2 linked regions of the Aromatoleum petrolei genome follow. The protein of the gene in region 2 interacts with the protein of the main gene of each other region in a pairwise test. Links are inferred from orthologs where the notes say so. Each region holds a gene or a part of one and is shown on either strand. Other genes may lie near its edges.

Evidence for each region.
Region 1: the proteins of ToN1_RS23200 (region 2) and ToN1_RS11420 interact in binary tests that used the Escherichia coli proteins (3 or more experiments, as listed by UniProt). The link is inferred for Aromatoleum petrolei from one-to-one orthologs.

Annotation. Positions count from the first base shown.
Region 1 is NZ_CP059560.1:2,494,278-2,503,936, forward strand. What follows is about bases 3,052-5,940. They hold ToN1_RS11420 (ATP-binding cassette domain-containing protein), read right to left. Parts: upstream 5,518-5,940; coding sequence 3,586-5,517; downstream 3,052-3,585. Other genes in these bases: ToN1_RS11415 (HD-GYP domain-containing protein), read left to right, coding at 3,052-3,561; ToN1_RS11425 (hypothetical protein), read left to right, coding at 5,583-5,940. Also shown: purU (formyltetrahydrofolate deformylase), read right to left, coding at 1-64; bifunctional phosphoserine phosphatase/homoserine phosphotransferase ThrH, read right to left, coding at 69-680; ilvA (threonine ammonia-lyase), read right to left, coding at 917-2,155; more of ToN1_RS11415, read left to right, coding at 2,350-3,051; more of ToN1_RS11425, read left to right, coding at 5,941-6,248; ToN1_RS11430 (2-hydroxychromene-2-carboxylate isomerase), read right to left, coding at 6,336-6,941; ToN1_RS11435 (DMT family transporter), read right to left, coding at 7,030-7,929; ToN1_RS11440 (FAD:protein FMN transferase), read right to left, coding at 7,929-8,984; gshB (glutathione synthase), read right to left, coding at 8,981-9,659. UniProt on the Escherichia coli protein: Genetic data indicate it may be involved in ribosome assembly or function.
Region 2 is NZ_CP059560.1:5,058,693-5,068,856, reverse strand. The notes cover bases 2,566-5,959. They hold ToN1_RS23200 (2-oxoglutarate dehydrogenase E1 component), read right to left. Parts: upstream 5,616-5,959; coding sequence 2,766-5,615; downstream 2,566-2,765. Other genes in these bases: gltA (citrate synthase), read right to left, coding at 5,761-5,959; odhB (2-oxoglutarate dehydrogenase complex dihydrolipoyllysine-residue succinyltransferase), read right to left, coding at 2,566-2,732. Outside these bases: lpdA (dihydrolipoyl dehydrogenase), read right to left, coding at 28-1,458; more of odhB, read right to left, coding at 1,536-2,565; more of gltA, read right to left, coding at 5,960-7,056; ToN1_RS23190 (FAD assembly factor SdhE), read right to left, coding at 7,119-7,355; ToN1_RS23185 (succinate dehydrogenase iron-sulfur subunit), read right to left, coding at 7,352-8,062; sdhA (succinate dehydrogenase flavoprotein subunit), read right to left, coding at 8,082-9,875; sdhD (succinate dehydrogenase, hydrophobic membrane anchor protein), read right to left, coding at 9,878-10,164. UniProt on the Escherichia coli protein: E1 component of the 2-oxoglutarate dehydrogenase (OGDH) complex which catalyzes the decarboxylation of 2-oxoglutarate, the first step in the conversion of 2-oxoglutarate to succinyl-CoA and CO(2).

The sequences.
Region 1 (9,659 bases), 2.6 Mb from region 2 along the record:
GCGCGACGATGCCGACGCGGTCGGGGCAGGACGCCGACAGGGTGTAGAAGCGGTCGCGATGCATCGGATTACGCGACGCGCGCGAAGGCCTTGTCGATCTCGCGGCGCAACTCGGCGTAGCTGCGCGTGACGGGGAACTGCGGGAACTCGCGGATCACGTTCTCGGGCGGGTGGAACAGGATGCCGCCATGCGCCTCGCCCAGCATCGCCGTGTCGTTGTACGAATCGCCCGCGGCCACGACGGTGAGATTGAGCTCCTTGAAGCGCTTGACGGCCTCGCGCTTCTGGTCGGGCATGCGCAGGTGATAGTTCACCAGCACGCCGTTGTCGTCGGCCTCGAGGCGGTGGCACAACAGGGTCGGCCAGCCGAGCTGCTTCATCAGCGGCTTGGCGAATTCCTGGAAGGTGTCGGAGAGGATCACGACCTGGTAGCTCTCGCGCAGGTCGTCGAGAAAGTCGCGCGCACCGGCCATCGGACCCATGCTCGCGATCACGTCCTGGATGTCGGGCAGGCCCAGCCTGCGCTCGGCAAGAATGTTGAGCCGGTACTTCATCAGGGTGTCGTAGTTCGGCTCGTCGCGCGTCGTGCGGCGCAGCTCCGGGATGCCGGTACGCTCGGCGAATTCGATCCAGATTTCGGGGACCAGCACACCTTCGAGGTCGAGACAGACGATCTGCACGGCAAGCTTCCTGTTATCGGCGGATAAATGAACCCCGGATTCTAACAGTCGCCGGCCACCGTGCCGCCGCACCCGGAAGCGGCAAGGTTCAAAAAATTTAATCTCCCGGGAACCTATTAGAAGGCCAGCGGTCTGGGTGATATGGCCCTATAATGGCAGGGCTAAATGCGTAACCCTTGGCCCCGATGGAGGCCATTTGGCGGGACGGCTCCGGTCGTCCCGTTTTTCTTTTCCGCTCAGCCGCCCAACAGGTTGCGCACGTGCAGGCCCTGCTGCGCGAAATGCGCGCGCAGCTCGTCCTGATGCTCGAAGTCGCGCGTCTCCATCTGCAGGATCACCTCGGTCATGCCCACCGGCACGTGCAGTTCGCCGCGCCGGTGTTCGACGTGGCGCACGTTCATGCCGAGGTCGGCGACCGTCTTGAGCACCGCGAGCAGCTGGCCCGGCGCATCCGAGATCGTCACCGCGACGCACATCAGCCGCCCGCTCGACGCCAGGCCATAGTCGATGGAGCGCCCGACCAGCGTCATGTCCACGTTGCCGCCCGAGATCACCACCACCGCGCGGTCGTCCGGGCGCAGCGCGATCTTGCGCTGCATCAACGCGGCGAGCCCGACCACCCCCGCGCCCTCGCCTATCGTGCGCGTGCGTTCCAGCAGCGTGACGATAGCCTCGGCAATGGCGTTGTCGTCGACGGTCACGATCTCGTCGACGTAGCGCGCGATGACCTGGCGCGTGAGCATGCCGGGGCGCTTGACCTTGATGCCGTCGGCGATCGTGTGCGCGCCGGGCGGCACCTCTTCCAGCGCCCCGTCGCGCAGGTAGCTGCGCCAGGGGGCGACCGCCTCGGTCTGCACGCCGATCACGCGGATCGCGGGGTTTTGCAGCTTGAGCGCGAGCGCAATGCCGGAGATCAGCCCGCCGCCGCCCAACGGCACGATCGCGACCGTCATGTCCGGGGCGTCCTCCAGCATCTCCAGCCCGCAACTCGCCTGCCCGGCGATCACGTCCCAGTCGTCGTAGGGATGGAGGAAGGCGAGGCCTTCGTCCTTGGCGAGCTTCGTCGCCTCGTCGGTCGCGGCTTCCAGCGTCTCGCCGACCAGGCGCACGTCCGCGCCGAGCTTGCGGCAGGACTGGATCTTCGTCAGCGGCGCGTTCACCGGCATGAACACGACGGCGCGCAGCCCGCACTGGGCCGCGGCGCGCGCAACCCCCTGGGCGTGGTTGCCGGCGGAGGCGGCGACGACGCCGGTGGGCGGATTCGCGCACGCGAGCAAGCAGTCGATCTTGTGCGTGGCACCGCGCAGCTTGAACGAACCGGTGCGCTGCAGGTTTTCCAGCTTGAGACGCAGCGGCACGCCCAGCTCTTCGGACAGCGGTTCGTTCTGCCACTGCACGGTGCGCAGGATGGCGTCGCGGATGCGTTCGCGGGCGAGGTGCAGGGCCGGCAGATCGAGCGGCAGGGCAGCAGGCATGCGGAATCCTCGGAACAAGGGGTGTGTGGGGGCACGATGGGCTCCCATGCGTCACTTTAGCCGCAAAAAGCCCGCCTTCGGGAGCTGGCTGCGGACGAGGCGGCGCGCAGCCGCTGTCGCGCAGCGTCGCCCATATGCGGTATAAATCGGAGCATTTTCACAAACAAGGCTCAGCGCCGCATCGCACCTCGCCGATGATCAAACTTATACGCATCGACCAGCTTGCGCGGGGCATGTTCATCCACGACCTGAACTGCGACTGGATCGACCACGACTTCGTGCTCAGCCGCTTCCTCGTCAAGGACGCGGAGACGCTCGCGCGCGTGCGGGCGATCGGCGTGCGCGAGATCTACATCGACACGGCGCGCGGCGGTGACGTGCCGGATGCACCGAGCGCCGCCGAGGCGGCGCGCGAAGTCGACGCCACGCTCGACCGCATCGCGACGACGCGACCGAGCGAGGAGTTGGCGATCTCGCCCGAGGCCGAGCGCTACCGGGCACGACGGCTGCATGGCGAGGCACGCCGCATCGTGCGCAACATGATGGATGACATCCGCCTCGGCAAGCACATCGAACTCGAACAGATCGAACCGCTGGTCGAGAACATCGTCGCGTCGATCTTCCGCAAGTCCGACGCGCTGCTACCGCTGCTGCACCTGAAGGACCACGACGACTACACCTTCATGCATTCGGTGTCGGTGTGCGCACTGATGACGAGTTTCGCGCGCACGCTGGAACTGCCGCGCGAGGTGATCCGAGAGATCTCAATCGGGGCTTTGCTACACGACGTCGGCAAGGCCAGGGTGCCCGAACAGCTCCTCAACAAGCCGGGCAAGCTCACCGACGCCGAATTCGACGCGATGAAGTCCCATGTCGTGCAAAGCAAGCTCATCCTGCAGAACACGCCGGGCATCAGCGAGGTCGCGCTCGACGTTGCGGCGCAGCATCACGAGCGCTTCGACGGCACGGGCTACCCGAACCGCCTTGCGGGCGACGGCATCAGCCTGTACGGGCAGATGGCGGCGATCGTCGACGTGTATGACGCGATCACCTCGAACCGCGTCTACCATCAGGGCATGCCGCCGACGCTGGCGTTGAGGAAACTCCTCGAATGGAGCAAGTTCCACTTCGCGCCAAAACTGGTGCACGCCTTCATCCGCTCGATCGGCATCTATCCGACCGGCTCGCTCGTGAGCCTGGAGAGCAAGGCGCTCGCGGTGGTGCAGGAGCAGAACCCGAACAACCTGCTCAAGCCGCGGGTGCTGGTGATCTTCGACGTGAAGCAGCGCTGCTACACGACGCCGCGCAAGCTGGACCTCGCCGACTCGTGGGACACGATCGTCGAACACGAGGACTTCGCGCAGTGGAACATCGACCCGGCACGATGGCTGCCGGCGACGGCCTGAGCGCACCGCATCCGGCCGCGGCCCTCAGTCCGCCGGCATCGCCTCCAGCGCCTCGGAGATCTCCAGCCAGCGCAGCTCCGCCTCCTCGATCCAGCCGGAGAGCTCGGCCTGGCGCTTGAGGAGCGTCTGCAGCTGCGCGGAATCGCCACCCGTATATAGCGTCGGGTCGGCGAGGCGTGCGTCGAGCAGCTTCTTCTCGCCCTGCCAGCCGGCGAGCTTCTTCTCGATCTGGTCGATCTCCTTCACCAGCGGACGACGCGCCGCGAGCCGTGCCTGGCGCTCGGCGGCCGATTGCGCGCGGTCGGCCTTCCTTGCTGCCTTGTCCGCCTCGCGATCGGGGCATTTCGCGGCCTCGGCCGCCTGCGCGCGGCGCGTCGCGAGCCAGTCGCGGTAGTCGTCGAGGTCGCCGTCGAAGGGCTGGATGCGGCCGTCGTCGACGAGCAGGAAACGGTCGCAGGTCGCGCGCAAGAGCGCCCGGTCGTGCGACACCAGCACCATGCCGCCCTCGTAGTCCTGCAGCGCGAGTGTGAGCGCGTGGCGCATCTCAAGGTCGAGGTGGTTGGTCGGCTCGTCGAGCAACATCAGGTTGGGGCGCTGCCAGATCATCAGCGCGAGCGCGAGGCGCGACTTTTCGCCGCCGGAGAAGGAGCCGCAGGGCGTGGTGGCCGGGGTCGAAGTGCCGCCGACGCCGTCGCCGCGGAAGTCGAAGCCGCCGAGGTAGTCGCGCAGCTCCTGCTCGCGGGCGCGCGGATCGAGGCGGACCATGTGTTGCAGCGGGGATTCCTCGGGGCGCAGGGTTTCGAGCTGGTGCTGGGCGAAATAGCCGATCGCCAGACCCTTGCCTTCGCTGCGGCTGCCCGCGGCGAGTCGGAGTTCACCGGAGAGGAGTTTGATCAGCGTGGACTTGCCGGCGCCGTTGCGCCCGAGCAGGCCGACACGCTCACCGGGGCGCAGCGTGAGGCGGATGCGGTCGAGCACGGTGCGCTCGCCATAGGCCACGGCGCCATCCTCGATCTGCAGCAGCGGATCGGGCGCGGCCGGGCCTTCGCGGAAGCTGAAGGAGAACGGGGTGTCGATGTGCGCGGCGGCGATGCGCTCCATGCGCTCCAGCGCCTTGATGCGGCTCTGCGCCTGGCGGGCCTTGGTCGCCTGGGCGCGGAAGCGGCGGATGTAGTTCTCGATGTGCGCGACCTCGCGCTGCTGCTTCTCGAACAGCGCCTGCTGCTGTGCGAGGCGCTCGGCGCGCTGACGCTCGAAGTCCGAGTAGCCGCCGCTGTAGAGCGTGAGGCGCTGCTGCTCGATGTGGGCGATGTGGGTGACGCAGGCGTCGAGGAATTCGCGGTCGTGCGAGATCAGCAGCAGCGTGCCGCGGTAGTCGCGCAGCCACTGCTCGAGCCAGATCACGGCATCGAGGTCGAGGTGGTTCGTCGGTTCGTCGAGCAGCAGCAGGTCGGAGCGGCACATCAGTGCCTGCGCGAGGTTCAGGCGCATGCGCCAGCCGCCGGAGAAATCCGACACGGGTCGCTCGGGATCGTCGCCAACGAAACCCAGGCCGTCGAGCAGCGCCGCCGCGCGGGCGCGCGATGCGTAGCCGCCGATCTCGTGCAGGCGCGCGTGCAGCTCACCGATGTGCGCACCGTCATGCGCTGCTTCGGCCGCAGCGAGCTTCGCCTCCACTTCGCGCAGTTCGGTGTCGCCGTCGAGCACGTATTCGATCGCGGGTTTCGCGAGCGCGGGCGTTTCCTGCGCGACGTGGGCGATCTGCCAGCCGGCGGGGATCTCCAGGTCGCCCTGGTCCTGGTGCAGCAGGCCGCGCAGCAGCGCGAAGAGGCTGGACTTGCCGGTGCCGTTGGCGCCGGTGAGGCCGACGCGCCAGCCGGGGTGGATCTGCAGGGAAGCGGAATCGACGAGGATTTTGGCGCCCCGGGCGAGGCGGAGGTTGCGAAACTGGATCACGTCAGCGCATCTTCGAGCAAAGGCGTTATTCTACGCATCCCCGAACCCGACCGCCGCCGGACATCGTGCCTCCTCGCCTGACACCCCACCTGCCCCATCGCCTGACTGCGCTCCTGCCCCTGCTGCTCGCCCTCGCCAGCGGCGGCGCCCTTGCCGCCGACGCCGCGCCGGAGCCCAATCCCGAGCTGGAACGCGCCGCAAAGCTGCGCGACGAGGCCAAGGCGTTGCGCCAGCAGGCCGACGACGCACTCGCCGCGGAACTGCCGAAGTGCTACGAGCGCTTCCTTGTGAATCGCTGCATCGCCAACGCAAAGGACGCACATCTGGAGGCCGTCGGCAAGGCGCGCACGCTGGAAGCCGAGGCAAGCCGCACCGAGCTCGCGCAAAAGCGGCGCGCGGCCGCGGAAAGCGGGCGCACACGCACCGATGCGCCGACCGAGCCGGCGGAACCCGCGCCGGAGGGAGCCTTTGCAATCCAGCCGGACCCGATGGCGGAGAGCACGCGCCGCCAGCGCGAGGCCGATGCGGTGCGCGCGAAGGAAGCGCAGCAGGCCGAACGCAAGCAGAAGGACGCAGAGAAGGCCAAGGCGCGCACGCAGGCCGAGGCCGAAGCGGCTGGGCGCGCCGAAGCGGCGGCACGCGACCGCGCGCGCTACGAGGAGCGCATCCGACAGCGCGAAGCCGAAAAGGCGCAGGACGCCGCGAAAGATATGGTCAAGCCGGCGAACTAGGGCGCCAGCCGATACCGCTTCGCCCTGACCCGCCGAAGGGGGCAGCAGGGCAAAAAGGGGCGTAGCGACTTACGGCTCGCTTCCCGGTCAGGATGCTGCACGCCGCGCCCACGCGAGCGCGTCTTCCAGCCTGTCGTTGCCCCAAAAGAGTTCCTCGCCGACGCGGAAGCTCGGCGCACCGAACATTCCCAGCGCAGCCGCGCGCTCGGTCTGGCTTCGCAATGCGCGCTTGTTGTCCTCCGTGACCGCGGCGGCCAACAGCGCGTCGACCGGCAGGCCGAGCTCCGCCAGGATCGCCCCGACCACCTCGGGCTCGCCGATCTCGCGGTCTTCGGCGAAGTTGGCGAGCATCACCCTGCGCGAGAACTCCGCGACCCAGCCCTGCTCCACGCCCAGCAGCGCGACCCGCGCCGCGAGCAGGCCGCTGCGCGGGAAGCGGCTGGGCATGCGGAACGGCAGCCCGTACTTGTCGGCAAGCCGCGCGAGGTCACGCCACATGTAGCGCCCCTTGGGCGGATAGATGTTGAACGGCGAATCGTTCCAGCCCATCGCGAGGAACACCGGGCCGAGCAGGAAGGGCTTCCACTCCACCGCCACACCGGCGTCGCGCGCCAGCGCCTCGATGCGCATCACCGACAGATAGGAGTACGAGCTCGCAAACTCGTACCAGAACTCGATCCTCGGCTCCGACATGGTGCTGCCCCCCCTGGCAAGGCGGATGAACGATCACTGTAGCCGATCCGGCGCTCCGATGCGCGCGCCCGTGTCAGCGGCGCCGGCGTCAGGCCGCCGGGGCGGGCCGGTTGGCGATCCAGATGCCGGCACCGACCAGCGCCAATGCCAGCCAGATCGCAGGCGTCATCGGCTCGCCGAGCACGAACACGCCCGCCAGCACGCCCATCACCGGGGTAAGGAAGGAGAACGAGGACAGGCGCGTCGCCGGGTACTGCGAGATCAGCCAGAACCACGCGAGGTAACTCGCCGCGGCGACGATCACGGTCTGGAAGGCGAAGGCCGACCACACGCGCGCATCGGCGGCGAACACCCCGGGTTCGCCGAAGGAGAGCGAAAGCGGCGTCAGCGAGAGGGCCGACACCCCGAGCTGGTACAGCAGCGTCTTTTCTGCCGAGGCGCGCGCGAGCGGGCTCACCTTGATCGTGAGTGTCGTGGCCGCCCAGGCCACGGCCGCACCGATCATCATCAGGTCGCCGATCCACGCCTTCCCGGACGGCTCCAGCAGGCCCTCGCCGAAAAGCACCAGCACACCGGAAAAGGCCAGGCTCATGCCGCTCCATTGCGCGCGGCGCATGTGCTCGTGCGGCAGCAGCCACACCGCCCCGAGGGCGACCATGAAGGGCGCGGTGTAGAGGAAGATCACGCCGCGCGAGGCGGTGGTGTACTGCAACGCAGCGAAGATCAGCGCGAACTCGGCGGCAAACAACAGGCCCGCGATCACGCCGGGTGCCAGCGTACCATCCGCTTCGGCAAGTTTCACCCCGCGCAGGCGCGCCCACAACAGGATCAGCAGCGTCGCGCCAGCCGAGCGCCAGCCGGCCTGCCACAGCGGCGAGATACCCACGTTGGTGATCTTGATCGCCGCCTGTTGCAGCCCCCAGATGGTGCACAACACCACCATCATCGAGATCGCCAGGCGATCGAGGTGCGCACGCAGCGGCGGCATCAGTCGACCACAGTGACGGGCGCCGTTCCGGACGGGAACTGCAGACGGGCGCGCAGTTCGCGCGTGACCTCGATGTGCCCGTCGGCGGCGACCCGCAGCGCATGGTCGATGCCATAGCGGCGCGTGTACGGGCGCCAGTTGTCGCCGGCGATGAAGGGCGGCTTGCTCGCGGCATCGGAGAGCGTGCCGGCGCCTTCGCGCGGAGTCACAAGCACGGTCATGGATTGCGTGGCGTCGGCAGGCCCGCCGCTGCGCGGGTCGAGCAGATGCGAGTAGCGCTTGCCGTCGAGCTCGAAGTAGCGCTGGTAGTCGCCCGAGGTACCGATCGCCTCGCCGTCGTAGAGCGGCAGCGTCGCCAGCGGCTGCGGTTCGCGCGGGTGCTGCAGGCCGATGCGCCACGGCTGGTCGCCCTTCTTGCCCAGCGCGAGGATGTTGCCGCCGATGTTGATGAGCGCGTTCTCGATACCCTTCGCGCGCAGGATCGCCGCCGCGCGGTCGAGTGCGTAGCCTTTGGCGTAGCCGCCGAGGTCGAGCTTCACGGCCGGATTGCGGCTTTCCACCTTGTTGCCGTCGATGACGAGGTCGGACATGCGCGGCGCGGCTTCCAGCACCGCCTGCAGCGCAGCGGGGTCAGGGCGGCGTGGCACGAACTCGTCGGCCTGAAAACCCCACATCTCGATCAGCGCACCCATCGCGGGATTGAAAAGGTTGTCGCCGAGATCCGCCAGCCGGGCCGCGTCCGTGAGCATGGTCGCGAGCTCGGTCGACACGGTCGCAACCTCGCCGCGCGCGATCGCGTCATTCAGCGCGGTCAGCTCGGAGGGCTGCCACGCGTGGTAGGCACGGTGCAGGCGGTCGAACTCGCGCAGCACCTCGGCCATCGCCGCCTCGGCCGTCTCGCGCGTCTCGCCATATACGGTGACGTCGACGCGCGTGCCGAACACGTAGGCTTCCTGCTTGTGCAGCTCGGAGTTGGAGCACGCCGCCAGCAACGCCGCACACAGCAGGGGCAACAGGACTGCGGCAGCCCGCCGCAGCGCCTCGCGCAGATTCATCGGGTGCAAGCCTTCTCGAGCTGGTCGACGAACAGCGCGGCCACGTCGTAGCCGGTCTGCTCCGCGATCTCGACAAAGCAGGTGGGGCTGGTGACGTTGATCTCGGTCAGCCGCCCGCCGATCACGTCCAGCCCCACGATCAGCAGTCCGCGTGCATGGAGGATGGGCGCGAGGCAGGCGGCGACCTCGTGCTCGCGCTCGGTCAGCGGCATCGCGACGCCGCGCCCTCCGACCGCGAGGTTGCCGCGCGTCTCGCCGGCCTTGGGGATGCGCGCGAGCGAATACGGCACGACCTCGCCGCCGATGATCAGCACGCGCTTGTCGCCCTCGACGATCTCGGGCAGGAAGCGCTGCGCCATCATGGTGCGCTTGCCCTCGTGCGTGAGCGTCTCGATGATCACGTTGCGATTCGGATCGTCCGCGCGCACGCGGAAGATCTGCGTGCCGCCCATGCCGTCGAGCGGCTTGAGGATCACGTCGCCGAACTGGTCGATGAAGGCGTTCACATCGACCGCGTCGCGCGCGACCAGCGTCGTCGGGATCAGGTCGGGGAATTCGCAGATCGCGAGCTTCTCCGAATGATCGCGGATCGCGCGCGGGTCGTTGAAGATGCGCGCACCGGCGGCGACCGCGCGTTCGAGCATCCAGGTCGCGGTCACGTACTCGAAGTCGAAG
Region 2 (10,164 bases):
CCCGCGAGCGACCAGCCGAAAGGCCGATCAGAAGTGCAGCGGACGCTTATCCACTGCGAGGGCTGCTTCGTGCACAACTTCCGACAGGGTCGGGTGAGCGTGGCAGATGCGTGCCAGGTCTTCCGAGGCGCCGCCGAACTCCATCGCGACGACAGCTTCCGAGATCAGCTCGGATGCGTTGGCTCCGATGATGTGCACGCCGAGGATGCGGTCGGTCGTGGCGCAGGCCAGCATCTTGACGAAACCGGTTGGGTCGCCGGATCCGAGTGCGCGGCCGTTGGCCATGAACGGGATCTTGCCGGCCCGGTAGGCGACGCCTTCGGCCTTGAGCTGCTGTTCGGTCTTGCCGACCCAGGCGATCTCGGGCGACGTGTAGATCACGCCCGGAACCATGTCGAGGTTGCAGTGCCCGGCCTGCCCCGCGATGATTTCAGCGACCATGACAGCCTCTTCCATCGCCTTGTGTGCGAGCATGGGACCACGGACGACGTCGCCGACCGCGTAGACATTGGGCAGATTCGACTTGCAGTGCCCGTCGACGACGATCTGGCCGCGGTCATTCACGTTCAGACCGACTGCCGCAGCATTCAAACCGTCGGTATTCGGGACGCGGCCGACGGACACGATCAGGCGATCGCATTCCAGCTTGGCTTCCTTGCCGTCCTTGTCGGTGTAGGCGATGGAGACGCCCTTCTTCGACACCTTGGTGTCGCCGATCTTCACGCCGGTCTGGATCTTGAGTCCCTGCTTGGTGAAGACCTTGAGCGCTTCCTTGGCGACGTCGACATCGGCGAAGCCCATGAAATCAGGCAGCGCTTCCAGCACGGTCACTTCCGAGCCGAGACGACGCCATACCGAGCCCATTTCCAGGCCGATCACGCCGGCACCGATGACGCCGAGCTTCTTCGGCACCGAATCGAAATCCAGTGCGCCGACGTTGTCGCAGACAATCTTGTTATCGACCGGAATGCCCGGCAAGTGACGGGGCTTGGAACCGGTCGCAATGATGACGTGCTTGGCCTCCACCGTTTCATTGCCGACCTTGACCACATAACCGGCCGCACCCGCGCTCTCGAAGCTGCCATGGCCGGCCAGGAAGGTCACCTTGTTCTTCTTGAACAGGCCCTTGATCCCCTGCGTCAGCTGGTCGACGACCTTGTTCTTGCGACCGATCATCGTCGGCACCTCGATGCTCACGCCGCCGCTCACCTTGATGCCCTGGCCCTCGAACGAGTGCTCGGCCTCCTCGAAGAGGTGCGAGGTGTGCAGTAGCGCCTTCGACGGGATGCACCCGACGTTGAGGCAGGTGCCGCCAAGACGCGGCTCGCCCTTCGGATCGGCATACGGATTGGATTCCGCGCACGCCGTCTTGAAACCCAGTTGTGCGGCACGAATCGCCGCCACATACCCCCCAGGCCCGCCGCCGATGACGAGTACGTCGAATTGCTTGTCAGCCATCATTCACTCCCGAAAAAGGAAAAGCGTGGCGCTACGCCGGACGGCAAGGTCCGACGGAGCGCCACGCAGCATGTCGATTACACGTCGAGGATCAGGCGAGCCGGATCTTCCAGTGCTTCCTTCATCGTCACCAGGCCGAGGACGGCTTCACGGCCGTCGATGATGCGGTGATCGTACGACATCGCCAAGTAGTTGATCGGACGGATCACGATCTGGCCGTTCTCGACCACCGGGCGATCCTTGGTCGCGTGGATGCCGAGGATGGCCGACTGCGGCGGGTTGATGATCGGAGTTGACAGCATCGAGCCGAACACGCCGCCGTTGGAGATCGAGAACGTGCCGCCGGACAGTTCCTCGAGCGACAGCTTGCCGTCCTTTGCTTTCTGGCCGTACTCGGCGATCTTCTTCTCGATGTCGGCGATCGACATCTGGTCCGCATCACGCAGGATGGGCACCACGAGACCACGCGGCGAACCAACGGCGATGCCGATGTCGATGTAGCCGTGGTAGATGATGTCGGTACCGTCTACCGAGGCGTTCAGGATCGGGAATTTCTTCAGCGCGGCGACCGCGGCCTTGACGAAGAAGCCCATGAAGCCGAGACGGACGCCGTGCGCCTTTTCGAACTTGTCGCCGTACTGCTTGCGCAGCGCCATGACCGGGGCCATGTTCACTTCGTTGAACGTCGTCAGGATCGCGTTTTCGTTCTTCGACTGGATCAGGCGCTCGGCAATGCGGGCACGCAGGCGGGTCATCGGCACGCGCTCTTCCGGACGATCGCCGGTCAGGGTGAGCGAGGCCGGTGCAGCGGTGGGTGCTGCGGCCGGACGCGGCTGGGCAGCAACCGCATCTTCCTTGGTGACGCGTCCGCCGCGGCCGGAGCCGGCGACGTCGGCGGCAGCGATTCCCTTCTCTTCGAGAATCTTGCGTGCGGCCGGGCTGGCGGCGCCGGCGGCGGCCGACGGGGCTGCAGCAGCGGGAGCCGCCGCAGGGGCAGCGGCAGCCGCAGGCGCGGCGGCACCGGCGGAAGCCTTCGCCTCCGTATCGATCTGGGCGATCAGTTCGCCCGAAGTCACGTTGTCGCCGTTCGCCTTGATGATCTTGACCAGCACGCCATCGGCAGGAGCCGGCGTCTCGAGGACGACCTTGTCGGTTTCGATGTCGATCAGGTTCTCGTCACGCGACACCGCGTCGCCTTCCTTCTTGTGCCACGAAACGAGCGTGGCCTCCGACACCGATTCCGACAGTTGCGGAACTTTCACTTCAATCAGCATGTAATCTTCTCCCGAAGTTCGAGCTTTTGCTTATTAGTTGGGCGATTGTTGCGTCGTGTCCTGAATGGGACCGAATGCGTTTTCCAGAACAGCCTTCTGCTGCGCGTTGTGCTTGGCGTAGTAGCCGACGGCAGGGGAAGCAGATGCCGGGCGGCTGACGAGCAGCAACTTGCGCTTGGTGCCCAGCACGTTGATGAGATGCTGACGCGAAGCGAGCCAGTACCACGCGCCCTGGTTGCGGGGCTCTTCCTGGCACCACACCACTTCCTTTGCATTCGGGAACTGGTTGATGGCGGCGGCGAATGCGTCGGTCGGGAACGGGTAGATCTGCTCGATACGAACCAGTGCCGTGTCGGTGATCTTGTTCTCGCGACGATGGGCCTGCAGTTCGTAATAGATCTTGCCCTGGCACAGGACCACGCGCTTGACCTTCTTCGGATCCAGCTTCTCGACCTCGGGGATCACGGTCTGGAAGCTGCCGGTGGCCAGTTCGTCCATCGTCGAGATCGCTTCCTTGTGACGCAGCAGCGACTTCGGCGTGACGATGATGAGCGGCTTCCGGACCTTGCGCAGCATCTGGCGACGCAGCAGATGGAACACCTGGGCCGGCGTCGTCGGGACGCAGATCTGCCAGTTGTTCTCGGCCGCGAGGCTCATGAAGCGCTCGGGGCGGCACGACGAATGCTCGGGACCCTGCCCTTCGTAGCCGTGCGGCAGCATCATCACCAGGCCGCTCAGTCGGCCCCACTTCGCCTCACCGGAGCTGATGAACTGGTCAATGACGACCTGTGCGCCATTTACGAAGTCGCCGAACTGGGCTTCCCAGACCACCAGTTCGTTCGGTTCGGTCGTGGAGTAGCCGTATTCGAACGCCAGCACGGCCTCTTCGGAGAGCACGGAATCGTGGCACTGGAAGCCGGCCTGGCCGTCCTGGATGTGATCCAGCGGCTTGTAGATGCCTTCGTCCCAGCGCTCGCGCTTCTGGTCGTGCAGCACGGCATGGCGGTGGAAGAAGGTTCCGCGACCGACGTCTTCACCCGAAATTCGCACGCGGTAGCCCTGCGCGAGCAGGCTTGCGTAAGCGAGGTTTTCACCCATGCCCCAGTCGAGCGGCAGATCGCCCCGTGCCATCCCGGCTCGGTCATCGATGATCTTCTTCACGCGCGAGTGCAGCGCAAACGTCTCGGGAACGGTCGAAAGCCGTTCGCCCAGGCGCTTGATCTCGCTGACCGGAATCGCCGTGTCGCAGGCGTCGGTATACGGCTGCTTGAGGAACGGGGTCCAATCCACAGAGAACTGACGGTTGTGGCCCGGAAGAACGGGATTCGCCAACAGCTCGCCGCGATCGAGGTGCTCGCGATACTCGGCGATCATGCGGTCGGGCTCGTCAGCCTGGCACGTTCCTTCCGCGACGAGGCGGTCAGCGTAGAGCTTGCGCGTGCCCGGATGCTTCTGGATGGTGCGATACATCAACGGCTGCGTCACCATCGGCTCGTCCTGCTCGTTGTGGCCGAGCTTGCGGAAGCAGATGATGTCGAGCACCACGTCCTTCTGGAACTCCTGGCGGAATTCGACGGCGAGCTTGGTGGCAAACGCAACGGCTTCGGGATCGTCGCCATTCACGTGGAAGATCGGAGCTTCGACCATCTTGAAGATGTCCGTGCAATACAGCGAGCTGCGGTAGTCGCGCGGATCGGAGGTCGTGAAGCCAATCTGGTTGTTGATGACGATGTGAATCGTGCCGCCCGTGCCGTAACCGCGGGTCTGGGAGAAGTTCAGCATCTCCTGGTTCACGCCCTGCCCCGCCACCGCCGCATCACCGTGGATCAGGACGGGAATGACCTGCGCCTTGGCCTCGTCGCTGCGACGCACCTGACGGGCATACACCGAACCTTCAACCACCGGGTTGATGATTTCCAGATGCGACGGGTTGAACGCCAGAGTGAGGTGCATCGGCCCGCCCGACGTCATGACGTCGCTGGAGAAGCCCATGTGGTATTTCACGTCGCCCGCGGTGAGGTCTGCAGCAGCCTTGCCCTCGAATTCCGAGAACAGCATCGATGGCGACTTGCCCAACGTATTCACCAGCACGTTCAGGCGACCGCGGTGAGCCATGCCGATCACCACTTCCTGAGCGCCGAGCGAACCGGCAACGCTGATCAGTTCGTCCATCGCGACGATCGCCGACTCGCCGCCTTCAAGCGAGAAGCGCTTCTGGCCGACGTATCGCGTGTGCAGGTAGCGCTCGAGCGTCTCTGCAGCGGTGGTGCGCTCGAGGATGCGCTTTTTCTTCGCTGCATCGTAGCGCGGCGTTGCGCGCACGCTCTCCAGGCGCGCCTGGATCCAGCGCTTCTGTGAGATGTCGGAGATGTACATGTATTCGGAGCCGACCGAACCGCAGTAGGTCTGGCGCACTGCTTCGAGGATCTCGCGCAGCGTCGCGTGGTCGGTCGAGAAGCCGTGGAACGAACCGGTATTGAAGCTGTGCGACAGGTCCGCCTCGGTGAAACCGTAGTACGAAGGTTCGAGCTCTGCGATGTGCGGGCGCTCGGTGCGACGCAGCGGATCGAGATTTGCCCAGCGGTTGCCGAGGAAACGGTAGGCGTTGATGAGCTGCAGCGTGCTCACCTGCCGCTTGTCGTCACCTTCGGAGACGACGGTACGGACCGCGCCGCGCTTCGCCATCTCGGCAAAGGCCGCGATCACGGGCCCGTGTGCCACGTCGCGCAGCGCCGCACCGCTTTGCGACTGGAGGTTATCGAAATAGGCACGCCACGATTCCGGCACCGACGCCGGATCGGATAGGTAATTCTCGTAAAGCTCCTCGATGAACGGCGCATTGCTGCCGAACAAATGAGAAGTGGATCGTTGCTGAATGGTCATTTGTTATGCCACCTGTAGTCTTATTGCGTTGCTTGGGCTACTCGACGCTACATGCCCGGCATCTCCAACAAAAACGGGATGGCCGCGTCGAACGACCATCCCGCGGAGATCATCGCCGGGATTCTCTCCCGCCCTTGATCATCAGTTACGGACGCTGGGCCAGTTCCGGAACGTTGCGGCGCGCCGCACCGACATAGAGCTGGCGCGGGCGACCGATCTTGTACTCGGGATCGGTGATCATTTCTTCCCACTGGGTGATCCAGCCCACCGTACGAGCCAGCGCGAAGATGCACGTGAACATTGAAGTCGGGATGCCCAGTGCCTTCTGCACGATACCGGAGTAGAAGTCGACGTTCGGATACAGCTTCTTCTCGACGAAGTACTCGTCTTCCAGTGCGATCTTCTCGAGCTCCTTGGCCAGCTTGAACAGGCGGTCGTTCTCGAGGCCCAGTTCGCCCAGGACGTCGGCGCAGACCTTGCCCATGAGCTTCGCGCGCGGGTCGAAGTTCTTGTACACGCGATGGCCGAAGCCCATCAGCTTGAAGCTGTCGTTCTTGTCCTTTGCGCGCTTGATGTACTCCCCGACGCGCGACACGTCGCCGATCTCTTCCAGCATGTTCAGGCAAGCTTCGTTCGCGCCGCCGTGAGCCGGGCCCCACAGGCAGGCAATGCCCGCCGAAATGCATGCGAACGGGTTGGCACCCGACGAGCCTGCGAGGCGGACGGTCGAGGTCGAGGCGTTCTGCTCGTGGTCGGCGTGCAGCGTGAAGATGACGTCCAGTGCGCGCACCAGCACCGGGTTCGGCTCGTACTTCTCGCACGGCGTACCGAACATCATGTGCATGAAGTTCGCCGTGTAGTCGAGGTCGTTGCGCGGGTACATGAAGGGCTGGCCCATGTTGTACTTGTAGGCCATCGCAACGATCGTCGGCAGCTTGGCGATCAGACGGTTGATCGAGATGTTGCGGTGAGCAGCATCCGAGAAGTCCATTGCCTCGTGGTAGAACGCCGACAGGGCGCCGACCACACCGACCATGACCGCCATCGGGTGCGCGTCACGACGGAAGCCCGAATAGAACTTCGTCATCTGGTCGTGCAGCATCGTGTGGTTCTTGATCGTCGTCTCGAACTCACCCTTCTGCGCGGAGTTCGGCAGCTCGCCGTTCTTGAGCAGGTAGGCAACCTCCAGGAAGTTGCACTTCTCGGCCAGTTGCTCGATGGGATAGCCACGATACAGCAGCTCGCCCTTGTCACCGTCGATGAAGGTAATCGTGGACTTGCAGCTCGCGGTCGAAAGGAACCCAGAGTCATAGGTGAAGAGACCGGTCTTGGCGCCCAGGGTACGGATGTCGATGACATCGTTCCCGTGGGTACCGGTCATCACCGGGAATTCGACGGTCTTGCCATCGACGGTAAGCGTTGCGGTGCGTTCAGTGCTCATAGGTCATCCCTTATGCGTGCCCGTATTAACTACTAGCTCCCTGTGACGACCGTCCTGCCGAGTCAACGCTGACTCAGCAGTCCGATCATCTCCTTCCAGCGGTCGACCTCGCAGGGACTGCTCCCGTTGACCATGGCCCACAGCTCATGGTCCTCACAACGGAGCAAGTCGTCGAGGTCCGCCAACTGACCATCCGTAAGACGGTCGAAGTCCCTTTCCAGAAAGCGTGCGAAGACGAGGTCGAGCTCCAGGAGAGCCCTACGACATTGCCAGCGCACGCGTCCCCGGTTGATGCTCATACTGCCCGGCTGACCATCATGTCCTTGATCTTGCCGATAGCGCGCGTCGGATTCAGACTCTTCGGACACACGTCGACGCAGTTCATGATGCTGTGGCAGCGGAACAGGCGGTACGGATCCTCGAGGTTATCGAGGCGCTCGGACGTCGCCTCGTCGCGCGTGTCGGCGAGGAACCGGTACGCTGCGAGCAGGCCCGCCGGCCCGACGAATTTGTCCGGGTTCCACCAGAAGGACGGGCAGGACGTCGAGCAGCAGGCACACAGGATGCACTCGTACAGACCGTTGAGTTCCTCGCGGTCTTCCGGCGATTGCAGGCGCTCGCGCTCGGGTGCCGGCGTGTCATTGATCAGGTACGGCTTGATCGAGTGGTACTGCTTGAAGAACTGCGTCATGTCGACGATCAGGTCGCGGATCACGGGCAGCCCCGGCAGCGGACGCAGCACGATCGGCTGCGGCAGGCCCTCGATATCGGTAAGGCACGCAAGCCGGTTCTTGCCGTTGACGTTCATTGCGTCCGAACCGCAAACGCCTTCGCGGCAAGAGCGGCGGAACGACAGCGAATCGTCCTGCGACTTCAGTCGAACCAGCACGTCGAGCAGCTTCTTGTCCGACGGTTCCAGTTCAAGGGTGTAGTCCTGCATGTACGGCTTGTCGTCCTTGTCCGGATCGTAGCGGTACATCTTCAATTGAATGGTGCGCTTGCTCATTTCAGTAGTTCTCCCGCGCTCAGTAGGTGCGCTTCGCGAGCGCGATCGGCTCGACATCGTGTGACAACGGCTTCATCGTCACCGGCTTGTATTCGAGCCGGTTCGCTTCGCTGTACCACAGCGAGTGCTTGAGCCATTCATTGTCGTTACGGCCATTCGGGAATTCCGGCGTATCGGGTGCGTCATCGCGCACGTGCGCGCCGCGGGATTCCTTCCGGGCTTCGGCCGAAACCATCGTCGCCTTCGCGACCTCGATCAGGTTGTCGAGCTCGAGGGCTTCGGTGCGTGCCGTATTCCAGACCTTCGACTTGTCCTTGATCCCGGTGCGTTTGGCCCGTTCGGCCACCGCCAGGATCTGCGTGACGCCTTCCTTCAGCAGGTTGTCGAAACGGAACACGCCCGCGTGCTTTTGCATCGTGCGGCGCATCTCGAGGCCGACGTCGAACACGCTCTCGCCGTTCGTCTGACCTTCGAGGCGCGCGAGACGCGCGAGGGATATGTCTGCGGCATCGTCCGGCAGCGGTTTGAGGCTGAGGTTCCCGCTGCTCAAATCCTCCACGACCGACTCACCGGCCGACTTGCCGAACACCAGCAGATCGAGCAGCGAGTTCGTGCCGAGGCGGTTTGCGCCGTGCACTGATGCGCAGGCACATTCGCCCGCCGCATAGAAACCGGTGATCGGCGCGTTCGGATTGCCGCCCTTCGGCGCCACGACCTGGCCCTTGTAGTTCGTCGGAATACCGCCCATCTGGTAATGCGCAGTCGGGACAACCGGAATGGGGGCCTTGATGGGGTCGACGCCGGCAAACTGGATCGAGATCTCGCGGATGCCCGGCAGCCGCTTCATGATCGTTTCCGGGGACAAGTGCGTGATGTCCAGCAGCACGTGATCCTTGTCGGGACCGCAGCCGCGACCTTCATTGATCTCGGTGACCATCGAACGCGAAACGACGTCGCGCGATGCGAGATCCTTGAGGTTCGGCGCATAACGCTCCATGAAGCGCTCGCCGGACGCATTGCGCAGGATGCCGCCTTCGCCGCGCACGCCCTCGGTGATCAGCACCCCGGCACCGAACACGCCCGTCGGGTGGAACTGCCAGAACTCCATGTCTTCGAGCGGAACGCCGGCGCGCGCCGCCATCCCGAGGCCGTCACCGGTGTTGATGAACGCATTCGTCGAGCTGTGGAAGATGCGGCCGGCGCCGCCAGTCGCGAAGATCGTCGCCTTGGCGTGGAAAATCGAGACTTCGCCCGTTTCCATTTCCAGCGCGGTCACGCCGAGGACATCGCCGTCCGCGTCGCGGATGAGATCGAGCGCCATCCACTCGACGAAGAACTGCGTGTTGGCGCGCACATTGCGCTGGTACAGCGCGTGCAGCATCGCATGGCCGGTACGGTCCGCCGCAGCACAGGAGCGCGAAACGGGCGACTGACCATAGTTCTGCGAGTGGCCGCCGAACGGGCGCTGGTAGATCTTGCCGTTATCGGTGCGATCGAAAGGCATGCCGTAGTGTTCGAGTTCGACGACCACTTCGTTGGCCTTGCGGCACATGAATTCGATTGCATCCTGGTCGCCGAGCCAGTCCGACCCCTTGACGGTGTCGTACATATGCCAGTGCCAGTTGTCTTCCGTCGAGTTGCCGAGCGAAGCGGCAACGCCACCCTGCGCTGCGACGGTATGCGAACGGGTCGGGAAGACCTTGGTCAGCACGGCGGTCTTCAGACCGGCCTCGGAAAGTTGCAGGGCCGCACGCAGTCCGGCACCGCCGGCGCCAACGATAACTGCGTCAAAAGTACGCTTAGCGACAGTCACGCTCACAGCCTCCAAAGAATCTGCGCAGCCCAGCCGGCGTAGCCGACGAGCAGGAAAATCGTTACGAGATGCAGGGCCAGACGCACGCCGACCGGCTTGATGTAATCCATCCAGATGTCACGCACACCGATCCAGGCGTGATAGAAGAGCGCCAGGAAGAACAGGAATGCGAAGAACCGCACGATGCCATTGCGGAACAGGCCGGACCAGGTCTGATAGGTCATCTCGGGAAGACCGAGTGCAGCCGCAGCGAAAAGAATGGTGAAGACCACCATGAACAGTGCGGTTG